Regions from separate parts of the Rhodococcus sp. H29-C3 genome, predicted to be linked through region 3. Evidence: riboswitches for the same ligand, from Rfam matches in the RefSeq annotation. Region 3 holds a riboswitch; each other region holds the start of a gene.

Region 1 (6,456 bases), on a different contig from region 3:
ACGGATCGAGAGTTCGGGAGTATCGATCGTCCGGTAACGAAGAATCACCCGTCTGCGGATGCGCCGCTTCACGCTTGACGGGGATGTGTGTGTGCTCCGGTACGTAGAACGAGTCGAATCCCAATCGCTCGCCCGCCGCGGCCGCGGCCGCAGGCGTTATTCCACGATCGGAGGTGAACAGAACGAGACCGAAGCGCATGCAACATTAGAACGTGTTCCACTCGGCCGCGCAAGGCTTCTATTCCTCGGGCACCGCTGCTAGCGCCACCGCAATGGTCACCGAACCCACCTTCGTCTTGCCCAGAATCAGCGTGCCTCCACCGCTTCCCAATAGTGCTGCGGCCTCTGCCACGCTCGGGGTCCCGACGGCGTCGTCGACCAGTAAGGACGGAGCCGGCACGACAACGGAAGCCAATTGCGCAGCCGTCCACACGCTCAGCGGCACTGAAAGCGAACGAGCAAAGGACTCCACTATGGCGTGCTTTCGATCCAGGGTCGCAACTGCGACCACGGTCCAGTGCGGCCTGGCGACAGAAGCGAACCCGACCGCGATATCGGAGCCCGTCGCAGCTGCCGTCGTGCCGACTCCGACGACGACCGATTCGGCGCGGCCCGATTCAGACATCGGCAGGCACGAACCGGTCACACGCCTCGACGAATCTCCGAACCGATCGAGGACTCCCCGCAGCGTGTGTATGCAAGTACGATGCATGAACACGGCCGTGGACGAACCCCTCTCGAACGATGCGTTTGCCGGCAGCTGCGCTCGGGTTCTGCCAACCCCACGCCGGTGTGAGTTCGGCCGCGAAGTCGACGAGCGCAGTCCGATGAAACTCGTGACCCGACACCCGAGTCTCCGCCTCGAACAACACCGAATCACCCAAGGCGACCGCATCGCGGTAGCCGAGTGTGAGCTGCGATCCGAACCGCGCTTCCGCATCGATGACTCCGGCCATCGCGTGGCCGTCGAGGGATCGCGCCAGGTACAGCAAACCTGCGCATTCTGCGTGGATCGGCAATCCGGCAGCCGATGCCCTGCGGATATCCGCCAGCAGAGACTCGTTCGACGCCAACTGCTCGGCATGTTCCTCCGGAAACCCGCCCGGTAGCACGACACCCGCCGTACGCTCCGGCAATCCGTCGGTGAGGGGATCGAACACCACCACCTCCGAACCCGCAGCACGCAACAGTTCCACATGCTCGGCGTAACCGAATGTGAAGGCGGGCCCCCCGGCCACGGCGACGACGGCTCCCGACCCGCTCGGCTCACCCACTTCGTCGATCGGATTCCAGGCGGTACCGGTGACCGACGATCTTGCCAACGCCCGGACGGCAGCCAGGTCGACGTGGTGTGTTACCAGTTCTGCCATTGCGTCCACTGCTGCGCCGGCTCGGCTCCCGTGTTCGAGCGCCGTGATCAGCCCCAGGTGCCGTGACGGGACCGCCAGTTCCGACATCCGCGGTAGTGACCCGAGAACGGGAACACCGACACGCTCACACGCCTGACGCAGAACTTCTTCGTGCCTCGGGCTGCCGACGCGATTCAAGATCACTCCACCGATCCGCACCGACGGGTCGAACGTCGAGAAACCGTGCAGCACAGCGGCAAGACTTTGACTGTGGCCGCGTGCATCGACGACGAGGACGACCGGTGCGCCGAGCATCGCGGCCACCGCTGCTGTCGACCCCTCCGCGGAAGCCTGTCCGGCACCCGTCATGTCGATCTTGCCGTCGAAGAGACCCATGACTCCCTCGACGATCGCGATGTCGCATCCGGCACTCCCATGGAGGAAGAGCGGACCTATGCGCTCTCGCCCCACCATCACTGCATCGAGATTGCGACCCGGCAAACCCGTTGCCAGAGAGTGGTATCCAGGATCGATATAGTCCGGACCCACCTTGAACGGCGCTACCCGGTCCCCCATGGCACGAAGAGCAGCCATCATCCCGGTGGCAACCGTCGTTTTTCCGCTACCCGATGCGGGCGCAGCGATCACGACGGCGGGAGCGGGACGGCTCACCATTCGATACCGCGCTGACCTTTTCGGCCCGCATCCATCGGATGCTTGACCTTGGTCATTTCGGTGACGAGATCGGCGGCGTCGATCAGCGCCTGCGGTGCATCACGTCCGGTGACGACGACGTGTTGGTTACCCGGTCGGTTCACGAGCACCTCGACGACCTCGTCGATGTCGACCCACCCCCACTTGAGTGGGTAGGTGAATTCGTCCAACACGTAGAAGCGGTGTGTCTCCTCGCTCAATCTCCGAGAGATTTCGGCCCAGCCTTCAGCAGCTGCGGCGGCGTGGTCGACATCGGAACCCTTCTTACGCGTCCAGGACCACCCCTCGCCCATCTTGTGCCACTCGACGGCCCCACCAGTGCCCTGCGTCTCATGCAATTCGCCGAGCAGTTTGAACGTCGATTCCTCGCCGACCTTCCATTTCGCACTCTTCACGAACTGGAACACTCCGACGTCGAATCCTTGATTCCACGCGCGAAGTGCCATCCCGAAGGCCGCCGTCGACTTGCCCTTGCCCGGACCGGTGTGCACTGCGAGAAGTGCTTGATTGCGGCGCTGACGCGTCGTCAGGCCGTCGTCGGGAACTGTTCCCGCAAGTGGTACTCCCTGTGGCATTACTCGTCCTCTCAGGCCGCTGCGCGGACGACGGCAGCAACGTGCTCTGCAGAAAGGTCGGCGAGCCGCACGTAGCCACCCTGTAAATGCCCGGCGAAATCGGCTGCCAGTCCGAGGCGAACCATGCCCGATTCGCAATCCACGACGACCGAAGCAGTGCCGTCGGCGGCCAGACGCGACGCAGCGATACGTGCGCGCCCGACCGGATCGATACCGCCCGTCGCTCGCCCGTCCGTCATCGCGACGACGAGCGCACGGCGCAACGGATCTCTGACCTTCTCTCGAAGGACGACCTCGCGGGCCCGCAGAAAGCCTTGTGCCAGTGGCGACTTGCCACCGGTCTTCATTCTGCGCAAGCGTGTGACTGCGACGTCGACGCTCGACGTCGGCGGAAGAACCAACTCGGCTTCACACCCTCGAACAGTGATCACCGCAACCTTGTCGCGCCGCTGGTATGCATCGCGCAGTAGCGACAGCACTGCTCCAGTCACGGCGGACAACCGATCGCGGGCGGCCATCGATCCAGATGCGTCGACAACGAACACGATGAGGTTGCCTTCTCGACCTTCACGAATCGCCCCGCGTAGGTCCGCAGGCTCGAGTCGGAACTTTCCGGATGTTCGTCCGCGCGCGACTTGATCCTCGGCTGCCGCGAACAATGTCCCGATGAGGTGAAGTCCCTTGCCACGCTCGGTGGTCGGGCGCACGACCCGCCCCTGCGCAGCACGCGACCGGGAGCGACGCCCGGGTGCTCCCTCGCCGACGCCGGGAACTTCCATCAACCGCGCGCGAAACTGCGATCCGGGCGTTGCGGCATCTCGGTCACGAGATCCGTTGCCGGACGGTGGATCCGCCTGGTCCGGTGTCGGTGCACCGCCCCCGTCGTCATCCGGGTCCGGTCCTGAAACGGTTGGATCGGGATCGGTTGGATCGTCGGACTCCTGGCCGGAATCCGATTTCGGGGAGTCTGCCTGTGCGGAGTCTGCCTGTTCTGCAGCATCGCGCATGGCATCGTCGAGTGCACTCTCGTCGATACCCGGCTCGTCGAACGGGTCACGCCTGCGCCGATGGGGCAATGCCAATTCCGCAGCGACCCGCACGTCCGACTCCTCGACCTTCGGGGAACCTCGCCATGCCGCGTGTGCCGACGCGGTTCTTGCCACTACGAGGTCCGCTCGCATCCCGTCGACGTCGAACGATGCACACAACGCAGCAATTCGACGAAGTTCGGTGTCGTCGAGCTCCACCTGATCGAGTACGACTCGAGCCGCGACGATGTGTGCGGCGATGTCCGCGTCCTCGTCGGCGTAGTGAGCAGCAAACGCACGGGGGTCGCGCTCGTAGTTCAGCCGACGTCGTACGACGTCCATTCGGATGTCGACGTCACGTGAGGCAGCGACCTCTACGGCGAGCCCGAAGCGATCCAACAACTGTGGTCGAAGTTCGCCCTCTTCAGGATTCATGGTTCCCACGAGGACGAATTGCGCGGGATGGGAATGTGAAACCCCGTCGCGTTCGATATGGACGCGCCCCATCGCAGCCGCGTCGAGCAGAACGTCGACCAGGTGATCATGCAGAAGATTCACCTCGTCGACGTACAGCACACCCCGATGAGCGGCGGCCAACAGTCCCGGCTGAAATGCACGTTCTCCGTCTCGAAGCACCTTCTCCAGATCGAGCGATCCGACCACGCGGTCCTCGGTCGCGCCGACCGGAAGCTCTACCAGTCGGGCCGGCCGTGTCACGCCATCGTCCTCGATGTCCGGAAGCAGCGTCGCGAGTGCACGTACGACAGTGGACTTCGCCGTCCCCTTTTCACCGCGGACGAGAACACCACCGATTCCTGGGTGCACCGCACACAGGATCAACGACAATCGAAGCTGGTCTTGGCCGACTATCGCGCTGAACGGATAACCGGGTTCTGAAGATCCAACGGCCTGCTGCACTTTCGATCCCCTTCATTCCTCGGTTTCCGCGCCGAGGACTTTCGATGCCCACCGAAGAAGTGGACAAAGTAGTTTCGATGCTGTGCGGTGATCTGGCTCACGAGGCTGCCGACAATCGGCCTACTCGTACACAGTGGCGGGACCGCGCCTGAATCACACAGGACTTCCCCGCATCAGCTCCGTTGGTCGAACCCTACCGTCGTTCGACGTTACTGCCGCCCGACGCCTCGCCCCAGGGGGTTCCGCCGCCACGACGCATGGGCGTATGCGGAATTCCGTCTTCGAGAACTTCCTCACCGTCGGGCAGGAAGCCGTGTTTCGCGTACATGTCCACCAGGTAGCTCTGTGCATTGATACGACACGGAGAGGAGCCGACCTCGGCAAGTGCAGCGCGCAGGATGCGCGTGGTGTGCCCCTGCCCCCGCGCCGACCGCTGCGTGCACAGCCGCCCGATGCGGAAGGCCTTCTCGCCGTCGTCGTGCTCCTCGAGCAGACGCAGTGTGCACACCACTTCGCCGTCACGTTCGAGCCAGAAATGCCTCGTCTCGGTGAGCAGGTCTCGACCGTCGAGTTCGGGGTAGGCGCACGCCTGCTCGACGACGAAAACCTCGACACGCAGCTTCAACAGGTCGTACAAGGTCTTGTTGGACAGGTCCAAAGCCCAGGAGCGCTTGAGGGCAGCAGCTTGCGTAGTCATAGGCCTGTTGCTATCACAGGCCGGTGCGCTGTGCGAGTTGGGAGGACTCGTCCAGCTCGAGCGCACGCGAGGTCCAGTCGAAAATCTCGCGGAACAGTGAACGATCCTCGGCCAACTTGACTCCGAGCGAAGGCACTATCTCCTTGAGCTTGGGCTGCCATGCCTCGTAGCGGTCTCCGAAGCATCGCTGCAACACATCGAGCATCGCCGGTACCGCAGTGGAAGCACCAGGCGATGCACCGAGCAGTCCCGCGATCGTCCCGTCTGCAGCGTTGATCACCGCGGTGCCGAACTCGAGAACTCCGCCGCGGCCCTTCTTTCGAATCACCTGGACTCGCTGCCCGGCGGTGACGATCTCCCAGTCCTTGTCGAGAACCTTGGGTGCGAACTCGCGAAGCGTTTCCACGCGATCGGCCTGCGACTGCGACAGTTCGCTCAGTAGGTACTTCACGAGTCCGAGCTCGGTGACGCCCACGCCGAGCATCGACATCAAGTTCCCCGGCTTGACCGACGAAGGTAGATCGGTCAGCTTTCCTTCCTTGAGGAACTTCGGCGACCATCCTGCGTACGGACCGAAGAGCAAACCGGGCTTGCCCCCGATGACACGTGTATCGAGGTGTGGCACCGACATCGGGGGCGCACCGACCGAGGCCTTGCCGTACACCTTGGCCGAGTGCCGCTCGATGAGCTCGGGGTTGGTGCAGCGCAGCCACTCACCGCTGACCGGGAACCCTCCGAAGCCCTTGATCTCGCTGATGCCCGACTTCTGGAGCAGATGCAAAGCACCGCCACCCGCGCCGACGAACACGAACTTGGCGTTGACCGTCTTTTTGGATCCGGTGCGAAGGTTTGCCACCTTGACGTCCCACGTTCCGTCCGACTGCTTCGAGATGTTGCGCACGTCGTTTCCGAAGTGCACGGTGGCGCCGGCCCCGGAGAGGTAGTTCAGAAGTTGGCGTGTGAGCGCACCGAAGTCGACGTCGGTTCCGTTGTCGCTCCAGTTGAGCGCGACGGGATCGGAGAAGTCGCGACCCGCACCCATGAGCGGAAGTCGACGCGTGAACTCGTCCGGACTGTCGATGTACTCCATACCTTCGAACAGTGGATTCGAAGCCAGGGCGTCGTATCGAGCCTTCAAGTACTTGGTGTTGTCCTCACCATGAACGAAGCTCACG
Region 2 (6,456 bases), on a different contig from region 3:
CCTCTACGAGGTTGCGCAGTGAGGCTTCGACCTCGGCGTTACCTCTGGTCTTCAGCCCGCAATCCGGATTGACCCACAGACGACCAGCAGGAACGGCCTTCAATGCCGCCTGCAAGGAAGCGGTGATCTCCTCGACGCTCGGAACCCGCGGTGAGTGGATGTCGTACACACCTGGACCTACACCGAGATCGAATCCGACGTCATTGAGATCGTCGAGGACTTCCATGTGGGAGCGGGCGGCCTCGATCGACGTCACATCGGCGTCGAGTGCGACGATCGCATCGATCACCTCGCCGAACTCCGAGTAGCACAGGTGCGTATGGATCTGCGTGGAATCCGCTACCCCTGACGTCGACAGCTTGAATGCACGCACAGCCCATTCCAGGTAGGCCTTCTTGTCCTCTGTGCGCAACGGAAGCAGTTCGCGTAGTGCCGGTTCGTCTACCTGGACGATCGCAATTCCTGCCGATTGCAGGTCGACGGTCTCGTCGCGGATGGCCAGTGCGACCTGATCCGCGGTGTCGGCCAGCGGCTGATCGTCGCGAACGAACGACCACGCGAGGATCGTGACAGGTCCGGTCAGCATGCCCTTGACCGGCTTGTCCGTCAGTGACTGAGCAAAGGCGATCCAGTCGACGGTCATTGCACCGGCCCGGCTCACATCACCGAACAGAATGGGAGGACGCACGCATCGTGAACCGTAGGACTGAACCCAGCCATTGGCCGTGGCTGCGAAGCCGTGCAACTGCTCCGCGAAGTACTGCACCATATCGTTGCGCTCCGGCTCGCCATGTACGAGAACATCGAGGCCCAACTTCTCCTGCAGTGCAATGACATCGGCGATCTCGGCGTGCATGCGAGACACGTACTCGGCATCGTCGATCTCGCCCTTGCGTAATTCGGCCCTGGCGAGACGGATCTGCGTTGTCTGCGGGTACGAACCGATGGTCGTCGTCGGGAGCGGTGGGAGGTCGAGTCGAGCAGTCTGGGCCACCCGACGCTCGGCAGCGGGACTGCGATCGACTCTCACACCATTCTCGAGTCGCGTGCGAACCGCATTGTCGTGCACTCGGGGGTCGGTGCGACGGGATTCCGCAGCGACGCGTGCCGCAGCGAGTTCGGTTGCAACGCAATCGGTTCCCTCGCGAAGTGCACGCGCGAGCACGGTCACCTCCTCGACCTTTTCTGCGCCGAACGCCAGCCACGACCGCAGTGGATCCACGATCTGGGTCTCGGCGTCGAGCGTGTACGGAACATGAAGTAGCGAGCAGGAACTCGACACGGCGAGCGCGCCAGCGCTGCCCAACAGGCTCGCCAGCGTGGCCAGGGCCCGGTCCAGATCGGTCCGCCAGACATTGCGGCCGTCGACGATGCCTGCCACAAGAAGCTTGCTCGCCAGAGCGGGCACCGCAGCGACCTGCTCGACGGTTCCCGGGCCCGTGAGATCGACCGACAACCCCTCGATGCCGGTCGAGGCCAGTATTGGCAACGCGTCACCGAGGTACCCGAAGTACGACGCCACCAGTATTGCCGGCCTTCTCTCGACGGCGCTGAGGTAGTCGTAGGCGCGTCCGGCGGCGGCGAGTTCGGCTTCGGTTCGATCCGCGACCAGAGCAGGCTCGTCGATCTGGACCCATTCGGCACCCGCGTCGGACAGCTGTGTCAACAGATCCGCGTACAGCGGGAGGATTTCGTCGAGGCGGTCCAGCAGCCGAGCGTCACCGCCGACCGATTTCGAGAGCAGCAGAAATGTGACTGGACCGACGATCACCGGGCGGGCCGGAATATCCAGTGCGCGAGCCTCGTTCAGCTCGCCGAGAATCTTCTCCGGGTGGAGAGCGAACGTTGTGCTCGGTGCAATCTCGGGTACGAGGTAGTGATAGTTGGTGTCGAACCACTTGGTCATTTCCAAGTGCTGCACGGTGTCGTTGCCACGCGCGGCGGCGAAATACCGATCGAGATCGTCCTCGATGGCGCTTACCCGTTCGGGCAGCGCACCGAGGAGGACCGCGGTGTCGAGCACCTGGTCGTAATAGGAAAAGGTGTTGATCGGCACGGAGTCGAGCCCCGCGGACTTCAGCGAAAGCCAGTCGTCCTCGCGTAACTGCTTGGCGACAGCGCCGAGTGCGGCGGCATCGATCTTTCCGGCCCAGTAGGACTCGACAGCCTTCTTCAGTTCGCGCTTCGGGCCGATTCGGGGTGAACCGAGAACTGTCGCAGTGAATTCGAATGTCACTTCGTGTGTCTCCAGATACATGGCGTGATGGGTGGAACACCACCGTGCGCGCGAGTACGCCTGAGCCCAAGACGAGACTTCAGGTCTACTCGCCCACTCCACGGGGCGGTGAACCGCTACGCACGGCGTGCGCAGCACAGAAGGCAGGTATTCGGACTCGCAGGCGCGCGATCTTCCTAAGAAAGCTCGAGATCGCTCCTAGTGGCCGTCGCTTCCCAGAGAGGCTTCTCCAGTGCTTGATAGACGGCGGTCGTTCCTGCATACCGCTGCGGGACAATCCCGGATTCTCACCGGGTTCCCTCTTGCGTCGCCCTTGCGGACTTCGGGGCTCCTCTTGGCCGCGGGCGAACCGACTGCATGCATGAGCATAGGCGCTCGGCTGCCTCCGGAGAAAGAGCTGCTACTCTCGAACCCATGACGCGCACGTATTTTTGGTTTAGCAGGCCGGCCCCGGGTGGGTCAGCCAGCGACACCATGCGCTGACACCCCACCCCACGAGCCGGAATCAGACCGGCTCGAAGTGCGCGTGGATTCACCGTGAACGAGTCGGTCTGGGAACAGGATCTTCCTTCATGACCATCGACATCAATACCAGCGATCCAGCTCTCGACGACTCGGCTTTGGACGACCGACGGACGATCAGTATCAGTCCGCTTCTGTCGCCGCGGACCGTTCGGCGTGAGCATGCCGCGGACGACGCCGTGGCGGCCGTGGTTCGACGCGGGCGCGACGGCGTCATCGACATTCTCGACGGACGTGACGACCGGCTGATCGTCGTCGTCGGACCATGCTCGGTGCACGACACCATCGCGGCGATGGACTACGCCCGGAGATTGGCCGCGAAGGCGGCCGAACTCGATGATCGCCTGCACATCGTCATGCGCGTGTACTTCGAAAAGCCGCGGACCACTCTCGGCTGGAAGGGCCTGATCAACGACCCGCATCTCGACGGCAGTTTCGACATCAACGAAGGCCTCCGTGTGGGCCGTCAGTTGCTCGTCGACATCTCGAGTCTCGGTCTTCCGGTCGGATGCGAATTCCTCGACCCCATCACCCCTCAGTACATTGCGGACCTGGTCAGCTACGGTGCCATCGGCGCACGAACCGCAGCCAGTCAGGTGCACCGTCAACTGTGCAGCGCGTTGTCGATGCCCGTCGGAATCAAGAATTCGACCGAAGGCGATGTTCAGGTCGCGGTCGACGGAACTCGGGCAGCGGCGTCGAGCCATGTCTTCCCCGGAACGGACCTCGACGGTCATTCCGCGTTGATCAGAACCGTCGGGAATCCTGACTGCCATGTGATCCTGCGCGGCGGCACCGACGGTCCGAACTACGACGCAGAGACTGTCGCCGACACCATCGCGCGGCTCCGGAAGTCGAATCTTCCCGAGCGGTTGGTGATCGACGCGAGCCACGGCAACAGCCGAAAAGACCACAACAAGCAGGTCGATGTCGTGACGGACGTGTCGGCACGGCTCTCAGCAGGCGAGCACGGGATCGTCGGTCTCATGTTGGAGAGCTTCATCGAAGCTGGGCGGCAGGACCTGACGCTCGGTCATGCGAACGAATTGACCTACGGTCAGTCGATCACCGATGCCTGCCTGGACTGGGACACCACAGCGGCGCAACTCGATGCACTCGCAGCCGCTGTCACCGAACGCCGCGCGGGCGGAACTGCACGCTGACGCGAGGGCCGGTGGCACGAGCGCTCTTGGGCACGGTGTGCTCCCACGTCCGTTGGCACGAACCGCCCATGACGATCAGATCGCCGTGGCCGAGTGTGAACTTCAACGATGCGCCGCCGCCACGCGGCCGCAGCATCAGTTGGCGGGTGGCACCGAGTGACACGATGGCAACCATCGTGTCCTCGGTGGCGCTGCGGCCGATGTTGTCTCCATGCCAGGCGACGCTGTCGGATCCATCCCGGTAGTAACACAATCCCGCGGTGGCGAAGGGCTCGCCCAACTCGGCCCGATAGTGCGCATCGAGTGCCGACTTGGCCTCGAGCAACCGTGCCTCGGGCCAGCTCTCGTGCTCGGAGTAGAAACGCACCAAACGCGGCACGTCGACCACGCGGTCGTACATCTGGCGTCGCTCGGCTCGCCAGTCGACGTCGGTGACGAGTTTATCGAACAAGTCCATGGTGCTCGCCCATCCGGGGCGAACATCGATCCATGCGCCGTTCGTGAGAGCGCGTCGCGTAACCGTGGATCCGAGTGGACCGAAGTCCTCGTCGGTGTCGGTGAACAGCGACCCCTGCAGTTCCACGCTCATGACCGACATCCTAGCGACATTCGAACGTACGTTCCAACGATGGATCCATCGAATTTTGTCGCCCTCGTGTCCTATCGTGTGCGCATGGGATACGAAATTCAAGTCACGATAGACAGCGACGACCCTCATGAGCAGGCCGCATGGTGGGCTGCGACCCTCGGATGGCAGGTGGAGGAACAGGACGAGAAGTTCATCAGGGAAATGGTGGACGCCGGTCACGCGAGCGAGGACGACACACTCCTCTTTCACGGTCGGCTCGTCTGGAAGATCGGCGCCGCAATCGTCGATCCCGAACGACCCTCGGCGCCACGCGTGCTCTTTCAGTGGGTTTCGGAGTCGAAAACAGTGAAGAACCGGCTACATTTCGACCTGAGGATCGGAGACGATCGCGAAGCGGTGGCAGAAAGCCTCGTCGAGACAGGAGCATCGATCCTCTATCGCGGTCAGCTCGGCCCGAGTACATGGATCACGATGGCCGACCCGGAGGGCAACGAGTTCTGCCTGTGTTAGAGGTACTTCACCGATACGCGCCCGGTGTCTGCCCGGTCCACCGCTTGAATGCCCGTCGGAAGGCGGACGGCTCCGAGAATCCGAGCTGGTGAGAAAGGTCGTCGACCGAATCGCCGCGACTCAGCCCGGAGATGGCGGCGTCGCGTAGTACTTCTTCGCGGATCTGGTTCACCGACGTGCCCTCCTGCCGCAACAGTCGGCGAAGGTGCGCGGTACTGACCGTCAGCTTGGCGGCGATTTCGTCGGTAGCTGGACTGCGGCCCTGAAGTCCCAGTTCGAGTGCTCGTCGCACTTGTGACGATGCGGTGCTGTCGTAATCGCGCGCAGTGAACAACAAGTTCGGTGACTCACGCAAATAGTCCGTCAGGCTCGCCTCGGTTTGCACGATCGGCGCTCGCATCGCGGCATTGTCGAACTCGAGGACTGCGACCGATGCACCGAATGCGACTCGGGTGCCGAACATTCGATCGTAGAGCTTGGCGGTTTCCGCGTCGGCCATGTCATAGGGCAGTTCGACCGAGTGCAGCTTCACTCGACCACCGATGAGCCACGCGGCGAAGCGATGTACCAGTAACATTCGAAAGTCGGTCAGCAATTGGCCGGCCCGCTCCCTGGCCTGCTCCGGCAGATGTGTGTTGTCCACCGGCGGCATCGTCAATCGCGTTGTGCTCTCACCGCGAGTGATCGTCATTGTCGGGAGTCCCGAGAGCACGCGCGTGGTTTCCGTCATCCGGTTCAACGCCGACGCGAGGTCGGGACTGTGTATGAGGGTCTGGCAGATGACGCGAAAACTGCCGCGCCGCATGGGCGTCGACGCCAATCCGAACAGCTCGTCGCCGGTGATCTGCCATGCGGACTGGGTGAACAACGTGACCTGTTCGGCGGTGAGTCGTGCGCGCGGATCCTTCAACGTTTCCGGTCCGATTCCCGCCATCGACAGTGGATACGACAGATCGACGCCGCTGCTCGCCGCGAGAGCAGTGGCATTGACGACGAAAGCGACGGGGATGGTTCTGGCGGTCATGGTGGTTGTCAGAGTCTCAGCAGTCTGTCGGACGCTTCGGCCAGCACGTCGTCTTTTTTGCAGAAGGCGAAGCGCACCAAAGTTTTCCACGGCTCGGCATGATCGACGAACGCGGTGACAGGGACGGCCGCCACGCCGATTCTCGCGGGAAGTGTGCGACAGAATTTCAGGGCGTCGGTCTCACCGAGCGGTGCCACGTCGGCACAGACGAAATACGTTCCGCTACTGGACTTCACCTCCAGACCAGCTTTGGTCAGCGCGGCGGAGAGTACGTTTCGTTTGGCGTGCAGTGAGTCTCGGAGTTCGTCCACCCAGGCGCCTTCATGGGTGAGCGCGTGCGCTACCGCAGGCTGGAATGGGGTTCCCCCGACGAACGTCAAGAATTGCTTGGCCGAGCGCACGGCATCGATGA
Region 3 (6,456 bases):
CATAGACGCTCATGCCAGCCCGTGAACGTCGATGACGGGCCTCGGGTGGGTACGCACCGTCGCCCGAATGCCGAATACCTCCGCCAGCAGAGAGTCGGTCAGAACCTCCACAGTCGGGCCCGAAGCGACGACGGATCCACCGTCGAGAACCGCCAGCGAGGAGCAGTACTCGACGGCCAGACGCAGATCGTGCACGGTGATGACGATAGCGAGCCCGTCGGCAGCAAGGTCGGCAATGGCGCTCATGACGATCAGTTGGTGGCGCAGATCGAGGTGGTTGGTCGGCTCGTCGAGCAGCAGAATTCGCGGTTGTTGAGCCAGCGCGCGGGCAATGGAGACGCGTTGCCTCTCACCGCCGGACAATGCCCCGACGTCACGGTCGGCCAGACCGAACAGTTCCAACCGGAGCAGGCAGGATGTCACTACCTCGTCGTCGGATGCGGTCGGGGGAGAGAACCAGCCGCGGTGCGGCACCCTCCCGAGCGCGACCGATTCTCGGACGGTCAGCCCCACGGATGCCTCGGGTTCCTGCGATGCGACGCCGACGGTCCGCGCGAGTTCCGCGCGCTTCATCGACCGTGCGTCGATATTGTCGACGAGGACGGACCCGGATGCTGGTGTCAACGCTCGGTAGCAGCAGCGCAGCGCCGTGGTCTTACCTGATCCGTTGGGTCCGACGAGTCCCAAAATTTCCCCGGGTCGGACACTGAAATTGATGCCGTGCAACACTTCTCGCGATCCGAGCCGGGCAGTGACCTCGTGTATCGACAGAGTCATCGCTCGGCCCTTCCGTATTGGCGAGAGAGCATGAAGACGAAGATCGGTGCGCCTACCAGCGCGGTGACCACTCCCACCGGCACCTCGGTGCTGCTGGAAACCGATCGGGCGAGTGTGTCTGCCCCTACCAACGCGATCGCCCCGAGCAGAGCCGCCACGGGAAGGAGCCTGATGGCCCGGGTACCGACGATGTATCCCGCGAGATGAGGTACGAGCAAACCCACGAAACCGATTCCGCCACCGACGGATACGGCGGCACCGGCAAGCATCGAGACGGCCAGGAGCTGAAGTACACGGAATCGCTGGACATTCAATCCCAGAGCAGCGGCGCCGTCATCACCTGTTTTGAGCAGGTCCATGCGCGGCGCACTGAGCAACAGCACAGTGCCGACCACCAGGAGCGCGATCGTGGGGAAAGTCAACGTCGACCAACGCGCGTCGCCAAATCCTCCTGCAAGCCAATGCAACACACCGCTGAGGGTACGTTCGTCGGCGAAGACGAGAAGAGTGAAGGTGATCAACGCCGAGAACACTGCTCCCAAAGCGACGCCGACGAGGACGATCGCCGTCGACTGTGGGTACCTGCCACCGATCAACAATGCCAGGAACAACGGGATCATCGCCCCGACGAAGGCCGCCGCTGGAATGGTGAAGACCCCGATCGCACCCGCTCCGATACCGAGCGCCATCACAACCACGACACCGAAGCCCGCTCCCGAGGACACTCCCAGCAGATACGGATCAGCAAGCGGGTTACGTGTGACGGCCTGTGCGACACCGCCCGCGATCGCAAGGGAGGCACCGACGACCGCGGCAGTCAACGACCGCGGAAGACGGGAGTCGAGGACGATCACTGCGCGGGCCTCGGTCCACCAGGATTCGAACGCTCCCGGCATCACCTTGTGCATCACGATCGCCCAGACGTCGCCGACGGGAATCCGCACCGACCCGAAGGATGCTGCCGCTGCGACCGCAGCCAGAAGACCGAAGATCAGCAGTACAAGAACCACTACGAGCGGAAAGCGTGAACGTCGATTCGACGTGGATCCGACAGGCGCAGTTCGAGTTTCGACGGCGGTTGTCATCAGTCCTGGAACCGGTCCGGATGCAGTGCGCGTGCGATGGTGTCCACGCTCGTCACCAGTCGTGGGCTCTCGAAGAAGTCGTCGAGCGGTACGACGATGAAGTTGTCGCGTTGGACGGCGGGGGTCGTCGCCATGATCGGTTGACTTTTCAGGAAGTCGATCTTGCCCTGTGCGGAGGTGTCGCCGTAGTCGAGGACGACGATCGCCTGTGGTGCGCGTTCGCCGATGATCTCCCACGTCGTGTCCAGGTAGGGCCGCTCGCCTTCGGGGAAGATGTTCTCCGCCCCTGCGTAGTCTGCGATGATTTGCCCTACGCCGACGCCCCCGATGGTCATGGGGACGTCTTCACCGGAGTCGTAGAATAACGTCGGGGTCGGAGCAACACCGGTCAATTTCTCACCCACTGCATCCAGGCCTGCCACGACACCGTCGGCGACGTCCTTCGCGGCATCCTCGGCTCCCAGAATCTCACCGAGTTGGGAATAATCGTTTTCGAGCATCCCGATGTCGGGGAATCCCGATCCGCAATACTCGGAGAACAGGAACGTCGCGACGCCGACATCGGTGAATGACTCTCGGGAGCGGCCCTCCTTGTCGTTGAATGCGCTGCGCATGCCTCCCACGACGAGGTCGGGGTCGAGATCGAGGATCTGTTCTTTCGTCGGGTATTCGTCGGCGAGGCCGGCGATTCGTTCGAATGCAGCTGCCGTCTCCGCAGTCGGGGTGGCGTTCTGGTAGCCCATCCCGACGATCCGATCCGCGACACCCATCTCGATGAGCACCTCGGTGACGTGATCGTTCATGGAAATGATGCGTTGTGAAGGGGCATCGAACTGCTGGGTGAGGTCGCAATTGGAGATGGTGACAGGCTCGTCGAACGCGGCCCCGGCCGAGGTGGCGTCTATCGAGTCGCCACGCGAACAGCCCGCGAAGAGCAGCGCTGCCGCGGAACCGACCGCGACAATTCGGACGATGGAGGGAGTAGATGGTGACATATGAACCTCACTAGGAGCTCAGAGCCACGAAATTGAGAGTCGACGCGCAGCAACAATCAACCACGCGCAGGACTGCCGATTCGTAGACCACGACGAATAGGTGTCGCACACACAGCCGCTGGGTAATCGGACTTGCCATCTCCACGAGAGGAGACAGCCCACCGTTGCGGGTCAGCGCCGGATTTCGACCGGCTTCCCCCTACGACTGGCTTGCTAAGTGCTTCGTCCAGCAGTATGCACGAGAGGTTTCGGCAGCGGTCGAGCGCGCCCACCGATACCCACACATGTAGTCAGCGGATACGTCGCGCCCGAACCGCAGGTGCCGAAGAATGCGGCAGCAGTCTGCTGATGTCCTCGGGCATCAAAATTTCGAGGGTCGCCGACGCGTCGAACCGGTAGGGCTGCGTCATGACCACACCGGACAGCTGCTTGCGCAGACGCGACATTTCGGCCCTGACGGTGATCGCCCTTCCGCCGTCTCCGAACAGATCCGCCGCCATCTGTGCCGCGGTCCGCCCCTCCCGATGGACTGCCAGCAGGTAGAGGATCTCTGCGTGACGCGGCGTCGGCTCGTGTATCCACTCCCCGACCTCGCTGCGGATCTCTAGCCGAGTGTGCTGCGGATGGCGTAGATCGATGCAGATCGTAGTGGCACCGGCCGTCTCGGACACCGATGCGCTCTCCGCCACCCCTGTCGGCCGGACGAGCCAACCACCGGGCAACGGCTCGACTTCACACACACCGAGCGTCGGCATCCAGAATCGTCCCGTGGCCAGATCCTCGGGCAGCAGAACTCGAGTGCGCAACGCGACGGACGAGGTCGCCGCTACCCACCCGTTGGCGTCGACCGCCAGTGCGGGGGAATGCAACCGGGCGAGCATGGGGGCCGCGACAGAGCGCAGCAGATCCAAATTCTGCCGATGATGCTCGCGCAGTTGGGATTCAGCAAGACGGGCAATGGCATCCACGAGCGCGAGTGTGGTCGGATGCACGCTACTCGCAGGCCCACTGACATCGACCGCACCGATCACCTGACCGGTCCGCGGGTCCTTGATCGGCGCACCCGCACACGTCCATGGATGATGGCTTCGCACATAGTGTTCCGCCGAAAAAATCTGCACTGCTCGGCGCGAAACCAACGCAGTCCCGATCGCATTGGTACCGACCGAGTCCTCGGCCCAGCTGGCACCCTCGACGAATCCGAGTCCGTCGGCGCGATCGAGCACTGCCGTAGATCCACTGCGCCACAACACCCGCCCGTGACGGTCGGCCACAACGAGAATGTTGTTTCCGTCCTGAACGACCGATTCCAGCCCTCGAGCCAGATCGTCGAGGACGTCGAACAGACCCGAATCACGACGGCTCAGCTCGAGATCGGAAACGTCTACAAGTGAGGGTGAGATGGATTTTTGTTCGGGATCGATACCGAGGGTCTGCAACCGCCGCCACGAATCACCGATCACCTCGCGTGGCCGGGCTGGCCCCCTACCGCCCGCCATCGTCGCGTCGTAGACGGCCGTCAGTATCTGCGCGTAGCGGCGCGGATCCTCGCCTGCCGCCAGCGCAGGCTCGGGACCTGTCGACTGAGTCATTGCCGACAATTGTGCGCCAGCTCACATAGCGATGCAGAGGTGGGGTCAGTTCGCTCGCGTCGACAGCGCCTTGCGGGCACTGCGGGGCGCTCCGCGTTTGGGGAACAGAGCGCGTGACACCTCACGAGCGGCGTCCACGACCAAAGGTGCCACTCGCTCGAGTTGCGCATTCCGCGTCTCTCCACACAGCGCGATACCACCGGCCGGGCCTTCGTAACCACGAATCGCCGACCCCACGCATGAGATCCCACGGACCGCCTCTTCGAGACCGAACGCCAGCCCCTGGCGCTGACGAATGCGGTTCAACTCCAGATGTAGGACCGTCCGCTCGGTGATGGTCTTGTCGGTGAAGCGAGGAAGGGTCGCGCCGAACAAGGTGTCTACATGCTCGGGATCCAGCCACGCCAACATCGCCTTCCCGCCGGCCGTCGCGTGTGACGCGGCCCGGCCACCGACGCGGGACGGCAGTGCGGCAGCGAACCGTCCACCGACCTTGTCGAGGCAGACGCTTTTGGATCCGTCGAGAACAGATAGATGAACGACCATCCCGGTCTGCATGTGCAGCTCGTGCAGAATCGGCGCAGCAACCTCACGAATCTGGCTGCGTCCGCCGTCACCGCCCCCGAGCCCGAGCGCACGTGCACCGAGTCCATATCCGACCGAAGCGTGATCCACCCAGTCGAGCCTTACGAGTTGATCGAGAATGCGGTGAACGGTGGACCTCGGGAGCTGAGTGCAGACCGAAATCTCTTCGAGGGTCAGCCGGGCTGCTTTACCCCCGAATGCGTCGAGAATCAGTGTCATCCGTTCGACCATCGACGGCGGCAGGTCTGCCTTGGACTGCGCGGCGATTGCCCGGCCCGCGAACATTGTGTCGTTCGAGTCAACGATGGTCATGACATTCCCCCAGATCAGTTTCGAGTCGACTCAGCAGCTTTGAGTGTCTCGGTCGGGATGTCCGAGTGTACCCAGAGGGACATGGAAAACTCCGCTTGGGAAGAGTCACCGGCAAACGAAAGAAGAGGTCCGGGGGCACCACCTTCGGTCTGCAAACCGACTCGACCCGTCGAGATGAATCACTGAGTGATACTTGGTATCTCATACGTGTCAAAGAGTAAGAGAGATTCAGATCACCGTCAAGCGGGTCCGCGTCGCCGGCGCGGACCCGCCGTAACGTCACTCCTGACTGGCAGCGAGCGCGGTGAGTTCGAACCCCTTGTACCCCGCTGCTGCGGCCTCCGCGATCTTCTTGCCGTAGTTGCCGAAACCACCCGCATACATCATGAAGACGCGCGGCTTACCCTCGATATTGGCACCCATGTACCAGGAGTTGGCCTGAGGGAACAACGTCTTCGCGGCGACGGCGGCACACTCCGCCATCCAGTCCGCAGCAGCTTGCTCGCCTGCCTCGACGATCGCGTAATCGTTACTATCGACGTACGCGATCGCGTCGGCGATCCAGTTCACGTGCTGCTCGGAGCCCAGCACCATGTTTGCCAGCACACCGGGGCTGCCGGGGCCGGTGATCAGGAACAGGTTGGGGAAGCCGGCCGCGGCGATGCCATGCAGTGTCTGCGGTCCTGCCGCCCATTTCTCACGCAGCAGTACCCCGTCGCGTCCACGGATGTCGATGCGGTCCAGTGAACCGGTGATCGCGTCGAAGCCCGTGGCGAACACGATCATGTCCAGGTCGTAGCGCGCGCCTGCAGTCGCGATGCCCGTCTCGTCGATGGCGATGATCGGCGCCTCGCGGAGGTTCACCAACGTGACGTTGTCGCGGTTGTACGTCGCGAAGTAGCCGGAGTCGGTGACGATTCGCTTGGACCCGATCGGGTGGTCCGTCGGGATCAGTGCGTCGGCGACAGCCTGATCTTCGATGACGGCGCGAATCTTGCGCTCGGCGAAGCCTCGGGCCAGGTTGTTGGCCTCGATGTCGCTCATCTGGTCCGCGAAAGTCTTGGCGAACAACACCCCACCGAGCTCCCAGTACTGCTCGAACTCCGCTTC

Evidence for each region. Region 3 has a riboswitch for cobalamin ahead of QMK32_RS03250 (ABC transporter substrate-binding protein). Riboswitches for the same ligand answer to the same signal wherever they lie in the genome.
Region 1: it holds a riboswitch for cobalamin, as region 3 does, so the genes downstream of both, QMK32_RS13990 (magnesium chelatase subunit D family protein) here and QMK32_RS03250 (ABC transporter substrate-binding protein) in region 3, are expected to answer to the same signal.
Region 2: it holds a riboswitch for cobalamin, as region 3 does, so the genes downstream of both, metE (5-methyltetrahydropteroyltriglutamate--homocysteine S-methyltransferase) here and QMK32_RS03250 (ABC transporter substrate-binding protein) in region 3, are expected to answer to the same signal.

Annotation. Positions count from the first base shown of each region.
Region 1 covers NZ_JASITC010000005.1:209,264-215,719, reverse strand. The annotation lists gene QMK32_RS14010 (LLM class F420-dependent oxidoreductase) at 1-199, opposite strand, end outside; gene QMK32_RS14005 (cobalamin biosynthesis protein) at 239-625, opposite strand; gene QMK32_RS14000 (cobyrinic acid a,c-diamide synthase CobB) at 618-2,024, opposite strand; gene cobO (cob(I)yrinic acid a,c-diamide adenosyltransferase) at 2,018-2,638, opposite strand; gene QMK32_RS13990 (magnesium chelatase subunit D family protein) at 2,650-4,584, opposite strand; adenosylcobalamin-variant (AdoCbl-variant) riboswitch at 4,662-4,764, opposite strand; gene QMK32_RS13985 (GNAT family N-acetyltransferase) at 4,778-5,281, opposite strand; gene mqo (malate dehydrogenase (quinone)) at 5,295-6,456, opposite strand, start outside.
Region 2 covers NZ_JASITC010000003.1:226,783-233,238, forward strand. The annotation lists gene metE (5-methyltetrahydropteroyltriglutamate--homocysteine S-methyltransferase) at 1-2,236, opposite strand, end outside; cobalamin riboswitch at 2,362-2,605, opposite strand; gene QMK32_RS08320 (3-deoxy-7-phosphoheptulonate synthase) at 2,809-3,921, shown strand; gene QMK32_RS08325 (alpha-ketoglutarate-dependent dioxygenase AlkB) at 3,887-4,510, opposite strand; gene QMK32_RS08330 (VOC family protein) at 4,595-5,020, shown strand; gene QMK32_RS08335 (AraC family transcriptional regulator) at 5,028-6,044, opposite strand; gene QMK32_RS08340 (pyridoxal phosphate-dependent aminotransferase) at 6,053-6,456, opposite strand, start outside.
Region 3 covers NZ_JASITC010000001.1:654,149-660,604, forward strand. The annotation lists gene QMK32_RS03235 ((2Fe-2S)-binding protein) at 1-13, opposite strand, end outside; gene QMK32_RS03240 (ABC transporter ATP-binding protein) at 10-777, opposite strand; gene QMK32_RS03245 (FecCD family ABC transporter permease) at 774-1,862, opposite strand; gene QMK32_RS03250 (ABC transporter substrate-binding protein) at 1,862-2,857, opposite strand; cobalamin riboswitch at 2,958-3,103, opposite strand; gene QMK32_RS03255 (GAF domain-containing protein) at 3,148-4,449, opposite strand; gene QMK32_RS03260 (IclR family transcriptional regulator) at 4,495-5,346, opposite strand; gene QMK32_RS03265 (flavin-containing monooxygenase) at 5,626-6,456, opposite strand, start outside.